4 regions of the Paenibacillus nitricinens genome follow, and region 1 is predicted to be linked to each of the others. Evidence: riboswitches for the same ligand, from Rfam matches in the RefSeq annotation. Region 1 holds a riboswitch; each other region holds the start of a gene.
The links. Region 1 has a riboswitch for cyclic di-GMP ahead of ACN6KS_RS03345 (transglutaminase-like domain-containing protein). Riboswitches for the same ligand answer to the same signal wherever they lie in the genome.
Positions count from the first base shown of each region.

Region 1 (3,815 bases):
TTTATTCTTCGTATTGTTTCAAAGAATCTTTTTCACCTCATGGACGGTTCCGGGTTGGGCTTCCATTGTAGGCGTCAATTTGCTCTTTAACGGTATCGTTCTGATGCTGCTAGGTGTAATCGGTGAGTATATTGGACGGATTTATGACGAGTCTAAGGATAGACCATTGTATATTGTCAGTGAGACCATAGGATATCGTAACGAAGAAGAAGTGGATCGCCGGAAGGATTATAATGATGTCAGATAAGAACTTGCGGACTGCTTTCATACAGTTTCTCAAATTTAATGCTGTAGGTCTGGTAAATACCCTCATTGATTTCGTAATCTTCACATTACTGAACTCACTTGGGATGGTATATGCATTGGCACAGGTGATTTCTTATAGTGCAGGGACAGCGAATAGCTTTATTTTGAATAAAAAAGTAACCTTTCGGGATCGCGATCGTGGCAAAAAAGAAGGTTTTGATAAGGTACAGTTGTTGAAGTTTATCATGCTGAATCTGGTGGTCTTAGGGATATCGCTGCTATTAATGCATCTGTTGACTGACAAGTTAGGCATTCAAGTGTTGATCTCCAAGGTATTAGTAACCTTTGTTACGGTGATCATTAATTTCTTCGGAAGTCGTAAATGGGTATTCTAAAATCAAGAGAATCAATACACGGAGGTGACAATCATGCGTAAATTCTCGTACGTGCTCATACTGGCTGGGATCCTTATCATGCTCTATCCAAAAGCTAACGAATGGTATAACGACTGGCAGCAGGATAAGCTATTAGAATCAGCTGAACTCAGCACCACTGAAAGCACTCCACCACCTGATCTGAAGAGCAGATATGCCGAGGTCACTCAGCTACTAGCGGAGGAATCCGTTCTAGATGCACAAGCACAGCCGCAAGAAACAGAAAAGCCGGAACCGGAAATTGAAGTGGGTGGCAAAGTCATCGCATTAATTGAGATCGATAAGATCGATCTGAAGCTGCCTGTATTAGAAGGGGCTACTAAAGCGAATATGAAGCATGCTGCGGCCCATATGAAAGAAACAACTCCATTAGGAGAAATAGGGAACGCTGCAATAGCTGCGCATAGAGCTAGAACTACGGGCAGATTGTTTAACCGATTGAATGAGGTTGTGATTGGGGATACGATTACGGTAAAAACTAGCGATCAGACTTATAATTACGAGGTTTATGATATTTCTGTTGTACTTCCTAGTGATGTATCTGTTCTAGACGGGAATAACAAAGATAAAATTCTTACCCTAATTACGTGTGACCCACTAGTAGATCCTACACATCGTTTGATTGTTCATGCCAAGCTTTCCTAATCGTTGACGAGAAATAACAAGAGAACTCAAATACAGAGAAATAACTATAAAATAATAGTAAATCTAGCAATTTTGTTCTTGTTTACGAGGATAAATATGGTAGTATAAGACTATAAAAGCTAAACACGATAAACGGCAAACCTATCGAAAGGTAGGGACGCAAAGCTAAAGGGCCTTCCCGAAAGGATGGCAGCCAGTTACCGAATGAAGAGGCTTTTTTTGTTTTTATAAAATATATAAGAATCTTAGATTCATATTTCTACTAGGACTGATTCTGTTAATTTGTCTAGTGAAATTAGAACAGATAGAGCTTATACGATAACGGCAAACCTATCGAAAGGTAGGGACGCAAAGCTAAAGGGCCTTCCCGAAAGGATGGCAGCCAGCTACCGAAAGGGGTTTTATCCGTGAAAAAGGTTTATTTTATGATGGTGGCGCTGTTCGTACTAATTACTGCGGTTCCGGTAAGCACAGCTCAAGCCGCAAGTGTAGATGCGAGCTGGTTGATTACATCAAAAGTGGCTCAAGGTGTTATTGGGATTAACTATGATATTCCGAAAGATAAAAGAATCAAACTCATGATCACTAAAGACAACAGCAGCTATACATATAACTTATATGCTTCTGGACAAGCGGAGGACTTCCCTTTACAACAAGGTAATGGTACTTATAAGGTTTCTGTTCTTGAGAACACCACCGGAAATAAATACAAATCGTTATATTCCGAAGTAGTAGATGTAACCATGAGTGACTCGAATTCCGTATATTTGGGCTCCGTACAGAATGTGAAATGGAGTTCTTCTGATAAAGCGATCCTTAAGGCAAAAGAGCTTACCAAAGGCAAAACAACAGATGAAGAAAAAGTTAAGGCAATCTATAACTATGTAGTTGCTAATGTACAATACGATTATTCTCTTGCTAATAACGTAACAACAGATTATATTCCGAACATTAACAACACTTTGAATACTAAAAAAGGAATCTGCTATGACTATGCTTCTCTTTTTGCCGCAATGCTGCGTAGTGTAGATGTGCCTGCTAAGTTGGTGATGGGGAATACTAGCTACGTTACCCAATATCATGCATGGAATGAAGTACTGATGGATGGGAAATGGGTTACTATTGATACTACGGTAGATGCATCGGCAGCGAAGAGTAAGAAGAATGCAGATTTTATTAAGGCTTCAAGTAAGTATACTGCAGCAAAATACTATTAATTTGCATCGTTAGAATCATAACTCTATTAAATAAACAACTAGCTTAATTATTAAGCTAGTTGTTTATTTTTCTATTAGGGGTTGCTTTTCTATGAATAGATAGGTTATTATAGTTAAGCGTTGTTGGAAAGCGTACAGGCAATGTTTGAGAGAGTGATATAAACGGCTTTCGAAAAATAAAGCTTGCATTACTGAGAACAACATGATATATTATAAGAGTTGCTGCTGAGACATTAAACGGCGCCAACGAGAACTTGATCTTTGAAAACTGAACAACGAGTGAGTAGGAAATCACGAAAGTGATATCCAAAACTGATGAGTTTCACAGCGTATTTTACGCTTTTGAAATTTCATCGTGAGAATTAATTTTCTCGTCAGATGTTTCAAAATGAGCATATCGCTCTTTTCAATACTAATTGGAGAGTTTGATCCTGGCTCAGGACGAACGCTGGCGGCGTGCCTAATACATGCAAGTCGAGCGGAGTTACTTTGAAAGCTTGCTTTCAAAGTAACTTAGCGGCGGACGGGTGAGTAACACGTAGGCAACCTGCCCCTTAGACTGGGATAACTACCGGAAACGGTAGCTAATACCGGATAATTTCTTTTTTCTCCTGAAGAAAGAATGAAAGACGGAGCAATCTGTCACTGAGGGATGGGCCTGCGGCGCATTAGCTAGTTGGTGGGGTAACGGCCCACCAAGGCGACGATGCGTAGCCGACCTGAGAGGGTGAACGGCCACACTGGGACTGAGACACGGCCCAGACTCCTACGGGAGGCAGCAGTAGGGAATCTTCCGCAATGGACGAAAGTCTGACGGAGCAACGCCGCGTGAGTGATGAAGGTTTTCGGATCGTAAAGCTCTGTTGCCAGGGAAGAACGTCCGGTAGAGTAACTGCTACCGGAGTGACGGTACCTGAGAAGAAAGCCCCGGCTAACTACGTGCCAGCAGCCGCGGTAATACGTAGGGGGCAAGCGTTGTCCGGAATTATTGGGCGTAAAGCGCGCGCAGGCGGTCATTTAAGTCTGGTGTTTAAACCTTGGGCTCAACCTGAGGTCGCACTGGAAACTGGGTGACTTGAGTACAGAAGAGGAAAGTGGAATTCCACGTGTAGCGGTGAAATGCGTAGATATGTGGAGGAACACCAGTGGCGAAGGCGACTTTCTGGGCTGTAACTGACGCTGAGGCGCGAAAGCGTGGGGAGCAAACAGGATTAGATACCCTGGTAGTCCACGCCGTAAACGATGAGTGCTAGGTGTTAGGGGTTTCGATACC
Region 1 covers NZ_CP183948.1:739,418-743,232, forward strand. Annotated here, with positions in the region: gene ACN6KS_RS03330 (glycosyltransferase family 2 protein) at 1-247, shown strand, start outside; gene ACN6KS_RS03335 (GtrA family protein) at 234-641, shown strand; gene ACN6KS_RS03340 (class D sortase) at 675-1,325, shown strand; cyclic di-GMP riboswitch class I at 1,450-1,530, shown strand; cyclic di-GMP riboswitch class I at 1,639-1,719, shown strand; gene ACN6KS_RS03345 (transglutaminase-like domain-containing protein) at 1,733-2,542, shown strand; rRNA gene ACN6KS_RS03350 (16S ribosomal RNA) at 2,956-3,815, shown strand, end outside.

Region 2 (3,815 bases), 170 kb from region 1:
GCGTCGGTGTTGGCTTTGGTGTGTGTGTTGGCTTTGGCGTCGGTGTTGGCTTTGGTGTGTGTGTTGGCTTTGGCGTCGGTGTTGGCGTCACGCAAGGCGTTGGCGTTGGGGCCACAGTCGGCGTTGGCGTCGGGGCCACGGTCGGCGTTGGCGTCGGGGCCACGGTCGGTGTTGGTGTCGGGGCCACGGTCGGCGTTGGCGTCGGGGCCACGGTCGGTGTTGGTGCTACGGTTGGCGTTGGCGTCGGTGTTGGTGTCACGGTCGGCGTCGGTGTCGGTGCAACGGTCGGCGTTGGTGTCACTGTTGGTGTCGGCGTCACTGTTGGCGTCGGCGTAGGAGGCGACTCTACCCCTTCATATGGATACCAATGCATCTGCACACCACCAGCAAATCCTTTCGCAATCAATGTCCCATGCAGTTCTCCGGAATTATAAGTTACTTTTGCAAGCGGAGCTAGAATAGTTCCTTCTATTGTTAAACTTCCAATGTTTACAGTGCTAGCTTCATAAAAATTAAATAATACCTTGTTAGGGCTGCCTCCCCAAATTTGAAAGCTTGGAATTTCAACTGAACTTCCGCTAACGTTAACGATAACTGTGGCGTTATTTGCAATATTAAACTGTAAGCCATTAGCACCAACGAAATCAGCAGCACTTAGATTAAGAACGTTAAATGATTCCGGAGCATCAATTGTTATTTTCCCATATTCCTTTTTGAAAGTTCCGACTGTAGCAAGTGAAGAGAATTCATTAGAACGTCCAATAAGATATTGCTCTTCATAATCAAAATCAATAGGTGTCCCTTTTCTCGCTGGTTCTTTAAGATCTACACCGTTTCTGATAAAAACACCACCATGAACGGATGCTCCATGAACAGTCCCATTAGTAAAAGTGATGTCATTGCCAGCAATAAGGACATCTCCACCTGGATTATCCTTGGATACGCCGTAATTCTGCAAAGTAATATTACCTTTGGCCGCCAGGCGCCCGTGAACCTGATCATTAGATTGATTGAAGTCACCAAGGATAAAAGTATTAAAATTTCCTGCAATGCCTAACACAGGTGTAGGAATATACGGAAGCACAGGCCCTGCCGCACTGACCAAATAACCACCTCCAGAAAGCCCACTACCCACCATCAAAATCCCCGCTATTACTAATGAGAGCAACGGTTTCATTCTTCTTTTCAAAATGCGCACCTCCTAAAACTATGATTTATAATTAAACAGAATAATTACCAGAACTCTAAAGAACCTAATAACAAAAAAAGACCGCCAAAAAAGAAGTAGAATTCCCTTCTCATGGCAGTCGGACGGTCATAGTGTCTTTTAGACACTTTAGACTCCTGAACTTTGCGTCCCACCCTTTCAGGCGGTTTGCTATTATCATGATTATATATGTATAGCCTTTGCAAATTAGAACTAGTAGCTTAAGCATCCTATTAAATAATGGTCTATGACTTTTAATACTTTGGAACTAACAATAGTTTAGCGCTCCATCCCCACAATTGTCAATCAATTCCTTTTGATATTTACACGCGTAAGCAAGCACAAAAAAAGCGCCAAAAGGCGCTTCACACAAAGGTTTTCCTTCAATTTTAAAGTAACTTTATCCAACCTAATATCGATATCCATAATGGAATACTTAGAATCAGACCAAATACCATTCCACGGGCGAGACTTTCTTCCTCTTTCATCCAAATTCTCCCTTTATATAAGTCTGAAGCATTAATTTTTATTATTACAATTTTAATATATTTTATTCTTTCTAATTTAGTTGTGAATTTAATCACATTGTACTAGCTGTTTAGAAATACCATTGATTATTTTTGGAATATCGGGGTAGAATACGAATATACGTTCCCATTAGGGGTGATGAGATTCATGCATAGAGCTGAAAGCAGGGACAATATGCTGGTGAAATCTTATTTATTGCTTCCGATGATTTTATCAGCTTTCGAACGGGACTCCGCCATTCTATCTGCACATTTACGAACACCCGCCCCCTATCTGGAGGTTCTTGAAACAGCCGCAGCAGTTGCTACAACAGATTTAAGAGATGTTCGTTCAGAGATGAGAAAACGGGGAATCAAGGTTTATGAGCAGAACAGACTTAATGCAGGGATCGAAGCCAAATTTATATGTCGTGGATACCATGAACGAATGCTGCTATTAAACGACATTGTCGCTGCCCAAGCTGCAATTCATATGCGCAGATATCTCGGTCTGGATATTTCATCTTTTAAGAGCTATGAAGAGCAGTATCAGATTAAGTAAAGCCGCGTAGAGGCTGTCCCCCTTCCCCCCCATTTCCATTAGCGAACAAAAAAATAGGCCTTACCATGGGAGTTGGCAAGACCTGAGAGATTTATACCACAAAACACTGGGGGGTGTTTGGTGTCTTCAATATAAACCTTGAACCTGAAAATAAGATGATGCTCACATGAAAATTACATTAAAAACATCAATTCGTCGCTTAGACTATCCGCTTGACACTTTTGATTTCCAACCAAAGTAGCCCGCTTCGCCGACAGAAAAACCGACCGATGGATAGTTAGCCACGAGTGCTTTGAACTAATTGTTTTAAAATGATATAGTGGGTTCGTTGCTCGCAGGATGACTTGATAGCTGGTTGTAAAACATAATAAAGTCGAGACCTGAGTACGGAGAAGCAATAGGCGTTTGCCTTTTCGTTATATTTTCTGAAGGAGGGTAATAGCCCATGAGTGATGAAATCTGTATACCACCTGGCATTCATCAGAAGGACACTAGCTTCGGCTACACCTTGTCTATCATTAGTGGTAAATATAAAATGACTATTCTCTACTATCTCTCTGAAAACAAGATCGTGCGATTCAATGAACTGCAACGAGGTATCGGTACAATACCTTTTAAGACGTTAAGTGTTATGTTGAAAGAACTGGAAGCGGACTGTCTCGTCAGGCGCGAGGAATTCCCCCAGATTCCCCCTAAAGTTGAGTATTCCTTGACTGAGAAGGGCCAATCGCTTATTCCGGTGCTGGATATGATGTGCACTTGGGGAGAGAAAAATTCCGTTCCAGCCGCGCAAGAGATAACAGTACCGTTTACGATTTAGCGACGACTTATGACAAAAGCAGCATTTCCATTAATGAAAATGCTGCTTTTTGTTTCAATTCTAATTACATATTATCGATAAATTCAACATAGCCTTGCGAACTGATGTCCAATTTTTTAAAATAATCCGTACTTCCTACCGTCTCAGATTCCGTACCATAAATGGCATAGAAGGAACGATAATCAGCGTTGCAGTAAACAAAAGTCGTGTCAAAGGGAGATAAAATACGGTCAAGCCCGTAGCCGAGTTTACCATCTTCACTGAAGTCTTTTTCACTTCCTCCGGCAGTTACAGCTAATGCGATTTTACGATTTCTTAATTTATCACTCTTCGAGCCATATGCCCATCCGTAAGTAAATACTTCGTCCAGCCACTTTTTAAGCTGAGGCGGACTACTAAACCAGTAGACAGGGAATTGTAAGACGAGCTTATCATGCGCTTCAATTAGTTGTTGTTCCTTTTCCACGTTGATTTTTTCATCGGGATAGGCTTTGTACAGCTCATGTACCGTATATTTGTCTGGATATTTATGGAGTTCTTCGATCCAGCGTTTATTAACAACGGATGTTTCGATGTTTGGGTGCGTAACGACAACAAGTGTTTTCAATGGTGTATCCTCCATGTTTGAATCAGATTTAGGACTTGAGTTATACCTCCCATCACGCCATCGCGTAAGTATGCACTTTTAGTTCACGTACTTACCTAAAGGTAAGCACAGCA
Region 2 covers NZ_CP183948.1:570,866-574,680, reverse strand. Annotated here, with positions in the region: gene ACN6KS_RS02585 (choice-of-anchor A family protein) at 1-1,189, opposite strand, end outside; cyclic di-GMP riboswitch class I at 1,300-1,390, opposite strand; gene ACN6KS_RS02580 (hypothetical protein) at 1,883-2,275, shown strand; gene ACN6KS_RS02575 (winged helix-turn-helix transcriptional regulator) at 2,721-3,095, shown strand; gene ACN6KS_RS02570 (NAD(P)H-dependent oxidoreductase) at 3,160-3,702, opposite strand.
Region 2: linked by a shared signal. The riboswitch ahead of ACN6KS_RS02585 (choice-of-anchor A family protein) and the one ahead of ACN6KS_RS03345 (transglutaminase-like domain-containing protein) in region 1 are both predicted to bind cyclic di-GMP.

Region 3 (3,815 bases), 360 kb from region 1:
AAGCAATTTATAAAGTTAGGTACTCTGATTGTTTATCGCAGTAGCAGATAACCTTGTTGTTGTAGTAGTACTTGCGTTGGCTGCTGCCTCCATAGGAGCAGAAGCAAATCTTTAGAAAAACGTGCTGCCTTCCGGCTGGTACAGCCCGGTGCAGTACGGTTCAAGCATTTAGAGGAAGTTGGTTAGGTAAAGAACGGAAAGGGAATTTGGAACTGTAGAAACGGAGTGTTCGCCTTTATCCTCGGATTTCTACCGCTGGCGGCGGTTCAAATCAGGAAATCTGAGGATAACAGCGATCGGAAGTCCAAAATCCCTTGGAGTGGTTCATACCTAATAAATTTTTTTAATGCATCCGCTCGAAATAAGGCTAAGCGGAAGCTGACGTTTTGATAACAATTCAATTATGCTCGATTTCCATAATTCAAGGAGGGTTCATTCTATGAAAATGGTACTTCTATCAGGCGGCTCAGGTAAACGGTTATGGCCGTTGTCCAACGACTCACGTTCAAAGCAATTTCTAAAGGTACTTGAAAGCCCTCAAGGTGAACCGGAATCCATGGTACAACGTGTCTGGAGACAGCTGGAGGAAGCAGGGATGGCAGAATCATCTTATCTGGCCACCGGCCGCGGTCAAGTAGAAATGATACAAAGCCAACTGGGAAGTCATGTGCCGATTATCGTTGAACCGGAGCGTAGGGATACTTTTCCGGCCATCGCCTTAACAGCTACCTATCTTTATTCGGTTGCAGGTGTTTCTCCAGCGGAGACGATAGCCATTTTGCCTGTTGATCCTTATGTAGAAGCATCCTTTTTCGATACCATAGCTATGCTTGAGGGGACCATGCTGGAAAGCGGAGCAAATCTGGCACTAATGGGTGTTGTTCCTGAACATGCCTCAGAGAAATACGGATATATCATTCCTACCACTGAAGAGGCGGGGGGGAATGGTTTTATGAAGGTGAGTCACTTTCAAGAGAAACCAGACCGCATACAAGCAGAACAGCTCATCGAACAAAATGCATTGTGGAATTGCGGAGTGTTTGCCTTCCGTTTAGGCTACTTGTTAGATATTTTGCAGCGTAAAGGGTTGCCTTTAGGATATGAAGAATTGCAGAAGCAGTATAAGCTATTGTCTTCCATCAGCTTTGATTATGAGGTGGTGGAGAAAGAAGAACATATTGTGGTGCAGCCTTATGATGGATTCTGGAAGGATCTTGGAACTTGGAATACGCTGACAGAGGAAATGAGCAGCAAGCATGTAGGAAAAGGTTTTGTGACGGCGGATTCTGAGGGGACTTGCTTGATTAATGAGCTGGATATTCCGATTACGGTAATTGGTGCGAAGGATCTGATCATCGCGGCTAGCCCGGATGGTATTCTGGTTACCCATAAAGCTGAGAGCCCACGGATTAAAGAAGTGCTGAAGACCTTTGAACAGAGACCGATGTATGAGGAACGCCGCTGGGGTCATTACAAAGTTATTGATTATGTGAAATACGACGAGGGTAATGAAGTGCTGACCAAACGGATTTTTATATCCGAGGGGAATAATATCAGCTATCAATTACATCGCAAGCGTAGTGAAATTTGGACAATCGTCAGCGGCGAAGCAAGTATTGTGCTGAATGAGAAGAAACATAATGTGAAGGCTGGGGACGTGGTACGTATCCCGGAAGGAACGAAGCACGCGATCCTTGCTTTGACGGATGTTGAGTTTATAGAGGTACAGACGGGTTCTGAGTTAGTAGAAGAAGATAATATTCGTATTACTTTAGACTGGAATGATATAGAACTACAACAATTCATTTCATAGGTCTAACCTATCTATTTAACCAATCTGAAATTTCTTTAAACAGGTAAATTGACTCAATTATCAAAAAAAGTCATAAAAACACTAAATATATCATTAATTGTCGTCGATACTTACGGTAAGAGAGATTATTTCTCTTAAATTGAAAAGGCAAACCTATCGAAAGGTAGGGACGCAAAGCTATAGGGCCTTCGAAAGAGTGGCAGCCTGGCTACCGAAAGGGAGATTATTTTGAAAGCTTACCGTACGTATCGATTATTTGGCGCATTTCTGTCACTCGTCCTGTTTCTGACTGCACTTCCGCTTACTGTTGGAATTTCGCCGTCTGTTGTCATAGCTGCTTCAAATTCTGGTACCCCAGTTACCCCAGGAGCCTCACCCGAAGCCGTAAAGCTGCTTAACTATCTTTACTCGATTTCAGGAAAAGGTATTATTGCTGGTCAACATGACTATTTAGAAAGTCCAGATGAAATTAACAATATGCTGAAGGGAACAAGCGGACAGTACGCAGCTCTTCACGGTTATGAACTGGGCGCGATCAGTGGCCAGTCCGAAGGAACGATGGCCTGGCAGCGTCAAAATGTGGTGAACAGCGCCATCAACTGGAATAAAGCGGGCGGGATCGTAGCTATGACTTTTCATGCTAACCTGCCAGGCACCGCTTATGACTGGGGTAATGTGAAAAAAACGCTTAGCCAAAGTGAGTTCGATAGTTACGTTACACCGGGTACCAAGCAATATAACAGTCTGATCGCTGAACTTGATAAGGTAGCAGTCTCCCTAAAGAGCTTACGTGATGCCAACGTTCCGGTACTTTGGAGACCCTATCATGAAATGAACGGAAACTGGTTCTGGTGGGGGAAGAAAAACAACTTTTCAAAACTTTGGAATGTTATGTATGACCGTTTTGTTAACGTTCATAAATTAAATAATTTGTTATGGGTATGGAGTCCGAATGCTCCGAATGTTTGGTCAGATCCTTATGCGTCAACTTATCCAGGAGCAGATAAAGTAGATATTCTGGCAGCAGATATATACGAAAATGATTACCAGCAAAAATACTATGATAGCTTGTTGAGTCTAGCCGCTGGCAAACCGATTGCGATCGGGGAGAATGGTGAAGTGCCTAATCTGGAGAAGCTACAGCAATCGCAAAGTAAATGGACGTATATGATGAGCTGGGGAAAAATGCTTTACGATAATAACAGTGCAGACACAATCAAAACTTTTATGAATAGCAACTATACCCTGACTAGAGATAAATTAAATACTAGTCTGGTACCGAAGCCTAGCGCTGCACCAGCGCCGGCACCTTCCGAAGAAGAGGGAGAGGCAGCAATTCCTCTTGAGAAGGGGCTTGCAGGAGAATATTATAACAACATCCAGCTGTCGGGAGCAGCAGCTCTTACTAGAACAGATGCGATGATCGATTTCAATTGGCGGCTAGGATCGCCGGATGCCGCCCTCGGGATTGATCGTTTCTCCATACGTTGGAGCGGTAAAATTAAGCCATTATATGAAGAGCAATATACATTTTACACTACCTCAGATGATGGCATCCGTGTCTGGGTGAATGGGGAATCTGTGATTGATAGCTGGACTAAGCAAAGTGGTACTGAGCGTAAGGGCACCATAACGCTGACGGCTGGCCAGCTATACGATATCAAGGTGGAGTATTACGAGAATGAAGGCGATGCGAGAGTCCGCTTGATGTGGGAAAGTGCTAGTCAAGCTAAAGAGACAGTTCCAGCAAGTGCACTTTTTCTTCCGGATGTCTCCTGATTGATGAAAATTAAAGGTCGATCCTTAGTAGCTCTGCGTTATTGCAGAGCTACTAAGCTATAGTCCTCATTAGGTCAGAAGACGATTGTCCGATAACAGGTATGTTCATTTATTACCTGTGGAGGCAGTACAGCTACCGAAAGGAGGATTTATTTGCGTAAATATTATAAGCAAAACAGATTGTTGTTTACTATATTACCGGTGTTTATTATTTTTTCCTTGC
Region 3 covers NZ_CP183948.1:1,100,257-1,104,071, forward strand. Annotated here, with positions in the region: gene ACN6KS_RS04880 (sugar phosphate nucleotidyltransferase) at 440-1,813, shown strand; cyclic di-GMP riboswitch class I at 1,950-2,029, shown strand; gene ACN6KS_RS04885 (glycosyl hydrolase) at 2,042-3,592, shown strand; gene ACN6KS_RS04890 (glycosyl hydrolase) at 3,746-3,815, shown strand, end outside.
Region 3: linked by a shared signal. The riboswitch ahead of ACN6KS_RS04885 (glycosyl hydrolase) and the one ahead of ACN6KS_RS03345 (transglutaminase-like domain-containing protein) in region 1 are both predicted to bind cyclic di-GMP.

Region 4 (3,815 bases), 320 kb from region 1:
GCTCATTACTCACCGTGTTGTGGAAGCAACAATGAACAACGCTACTGGTGAAGCCATGTATCGTACGAAAGGCGATAACAATGATGCGCCTGATATGAACCCTACCAGTTCAACGAATGTTGTAGCTGAGTATACCGGGGTTACCGTACCTTACGTAGGTTACGCTATGAATTTCGCAGTTTCCAAAGCTGGAAGTGTCGTGCTCATGATCGTACCAGGCTTGATGCTCCTGCTCTATGCCCTGTACTCATCATGGAAGGCTGTAGCTGCACTCGAAAAGAAAAATGCTGCTATACTGCCCACCTCTCCACCCCCAACTGAAATACAGTAATCCGTTGATTGTCCGCTTCCGCTTACGAACCGGAAGTTACAATATATAAATTTTATAAAAAAACCACAAAAACCGAGGAGGAATTTTAATTATGGGTATCAAAAAAACATTGGGTCTTGGCGTAGCATCTGCAGCACTGGGTTTATCATTGATTGGTGGAGGAACTTTCGCTTACTTTAGTGACACTGCAACAAGTACCTCTACATTCGCAGCGGGTACACTCGATTTGAACTCTGACCCTTCTGTTATCGTTAATCTGGATAAATTGAAACCAGGTGACACAATCAAGAGAGATTTCAAATTGAATAATGATGGTAACATCGATATCGGATCTATTGTTCTTAAAACAAAGTACGACGTTAATGATGTAGGTGGTAACAACAACGGTGTTGATTTAGGTCAATTCATCCAAGTCGAATTCATACAAAATAAGGACAAGAGCGGCAACTTAATCCCAGATATTGTTGTTTATAAAACAACACTAGCTGAATTGAAAAATTTAACACCAGATCTCGTAGAAAAGCTACCGTTCATAGGTAATGAGGCATCCGGCATTAAAGCAGGTACATCTGATAGCTTCACCGTCCAATTCAAATTTGTGGATGACGGTAAAGATCAGAACATTTTCCAAAAAGATGTGTTGACACTGACTTGGGATTTCTTTGCTAAGCAATCCGCTGGAGTCGCTAGATAATCTAATAAGTCTTCCATTCGAAGAGCAGCAGATTCTTATTCCGGAAAGCGGATAAGTAGATGCTGCTTTTCTCTTTACAATAAACTTTGTCGAATTTATCGATATTTGCTATACTAATAACAAAAAATACGGAGGGGCGTCAGCATAGTGGCACAAAATATGGGCCAACGTATCCAGCATCTCCGCCTAGAAAAGGGATTCTCCCTATCTGAGCTTGCGGACAGAGCGGATGTTGCTAAATCGTATCTTAGCAATGTGGAGAGAAACATCCAATCCAATCCTTCCATCCAGTTTATCGAAAAGATCGCCGATGCGCTTCAGGTATCCATCCATGCTTTGCTCTATGGAGAGCCTAATGATGCTGAGGAATCGCCTTTAGATTCGGAATGGTTCCGATTGGTGCAGGAAGCTATGGCCTCAGGCATAAGCAAACGCGAATTCAAGGAGTTTCTGGACTACCAGAAATGGCGCCTGGATCAGAAGGACTAATCCTTCATCTGATCTAATAAGATCCTCTTCTACTCATACTATCAAACATAAACGCCTTCGCCCTCCTAACATGGATGGCCTAGGCGTTTTATATTCTAACCATGTATCGTGTACAACTTATAGAAAAAGGACACAGCGATTTATCGCCATGCCCTTTTTCGGTATATAACGCTCTAATGTATTACTGCACGGCTTGCACAGTCTTCTCCTGAAAGAATCGACGAATTTCATCTGCCTTTATGCCAGCCTTCTTAGCTGCTAATAATAAATGTACCCACTCTACGTCTACATCAATAACCTGCTGTTCTCTGTTGCTTCCCTGGTTGGACTTGTCCAAAAAATCTCCTCCTAAGATTTTACGTCCCCAGGCAATCCGGCTGTCATAGTATTTCTACCTTAGACCCGCGACTTTGTGCCCCTGTCTTTCGGCAGGTTTACCTTTTACTGGACCCTTTACACGAAAGGATCTACTTCAAAAAGGATGAAAAACGCTAACTGCAATAACATTATACTATACTAAAGTGGAAAAGTGTGTCGATTTCTGATTAGTTTTTCCATTAAAAAACAAAAAATAGAAGCTCTTTTCTGTGATATCTTGTCCTATTAACACGATACTCGTCCTATTCATAAAATTAATTAAGACAATATAATGATGCTTCCTTCCCTATTAGTTAAAAATAAGGATATTAGAATCATTTTAGTGGGCCTTAGGAATGGGTAATGAGAAGAAACAGCGTTCTTTTCATTAGAACAAGCTAACCCATACCATTTTGCGAACGTATTGGACGAAAGAATGAATTGATTACACGTGTGGAAAGTAGCACAATAAGATGAGAAATGAAACCGCAATCATCACAGCTCCAGTAAGCGTTGACACAAAATGTCACGTATGGAGTTCATCCGTTAAGGAGGATGTATTCATGGCAGCCAAAGAGCCCTATAACGAATCCATTTGGAGTAAGTATTACGGACCCAATTTAGGCTACATTCAAGAAAGATATGAACAGTTTGTGAAAGATCCATCCACCGTAGAGAATAATTATCGCGAGCTTTTTACAAATTCGGGTCCCCCACCCCTAACACCGGACAGCGAACCGGCTCCACAGCCTCGCATTTCGGGAGACACCGAATGGCTTAGAAAGGCAGTAAGAGCTTCCAAGCTAATCGCTAATATTCGTATATATGGCCATATGGCCGCTGATATTGATCCGCTTGAGCGTGATCACAATCCCATGGCTAAATATCTCGAACTCGAAACCTATGAGCTGACTCGTGAGGATCTGATCGCACTACCTGCCACGCTCATTTGGGAGAATGCCCCGAATGATGTGCATACCGGATGGGATGCAGTTCAGCGTATGCGTCAGGCTTACACCAAGACGATCGCCTATGAATTCGGGCATGTGCATGAAGAAGAAGAACTGAAATGGTTGAACAGACAGGCAGAATCCACAAGCTCACCAGCGCCTTTAAATAATACAGAACGTAAAGAGCTGCTAAACCGCCTGATCCAAGTCGAGCAATTCGAAACCTTCCTCCACAAAACCTTTGTGGGTCAGAAGCGTTTCAGCTTGGAAGGCAATGACGCTCTCGTACCGATGCTCGATGAAATCGTACGCGCTGCTGCGCATGACGGTGCAGAGCATATTCTGATGGGCATGGCGCATCGTGGTCGCCTCAACGTTCTTGCCCATATTTTGGGCAAACCTTATGATATTATATTTTCAGAGTTTCATCATTCTCCAAACAAGGAGCTTTTCCCTTCCGAAGGCTCTACAGGCATTAACTATGGCTGGACGGGTGATGTGAAATACCATCTCGGTGCAGACCGCGCTGTTCGCGAAGGAGAAACCGTACGCACAAGAATAACACTAGCGAATAACCCAAGTCACTTGGAATTCGTCAATCCTGTCGTGGAAGGCTTCACTCGTGCTGCTCAAGAAGATCGGAGCACAGCCGGATTGCCGAAGATTGATACCAGTAAAGCTATAGCGGTGCTAATGCATGGCGACGCTGCTTTTCCAGGTGAAGGAATTGTTGCAGAAACACTTAATATTGGCAAACTTCAAGGTTATCAGAATGGCGGGACGATCCATATCATTGTTAATAACCGGATCGGCTTTACGACAGAAAGTGAAGACTCCCGTTCAACGCATTATGCGAGTGACATCGCAAAAGGATATGAAATTCCAATTATCCATGTCAACGCTGATGATCCCGATGCCTGTATATCAGCTGTTCGTTTAGCTAGCGCATATCGCAATCAATTCAAAAAGGATTTCGTTATTGATCTCATCGGTT
Region 4 covers NZ_CP183948.1:414,502-418,316, reverse strand. Annotated here, with positions in the region: gene sipW (signal peptidase I SipW) at 1-331, shown strand, start outside; gene ACN6KS_RS01855 (TasA family protein) at 423-1,025, shown strand; gene ACN6KS_RS01850 (helix-turn-helix domain-containing protein) at 1,185-1,514, shown strand; gene ACN6KS_RS01845 (anti-repressor SinI family protein) at 1,696-1,851, opposite strand; cyclic di-GMP riboswitch class I at 1,879-1,963, opposite strand; gene ACN6KS_RS01840 (2-oxoglutarate dehydrogenase E1 component) at 2,435-3,815, shown strand, end outside.
Region 4: linked by a shared signal. The riboswitch ahead of ACN6KS_RS01845 (anti-repressor SinI family protein) and the one ahead of ACN6KS_RS03345 (transglutaminase-like domain-containing protein) in region 1 are both predicted to bind cyclic di-GMP.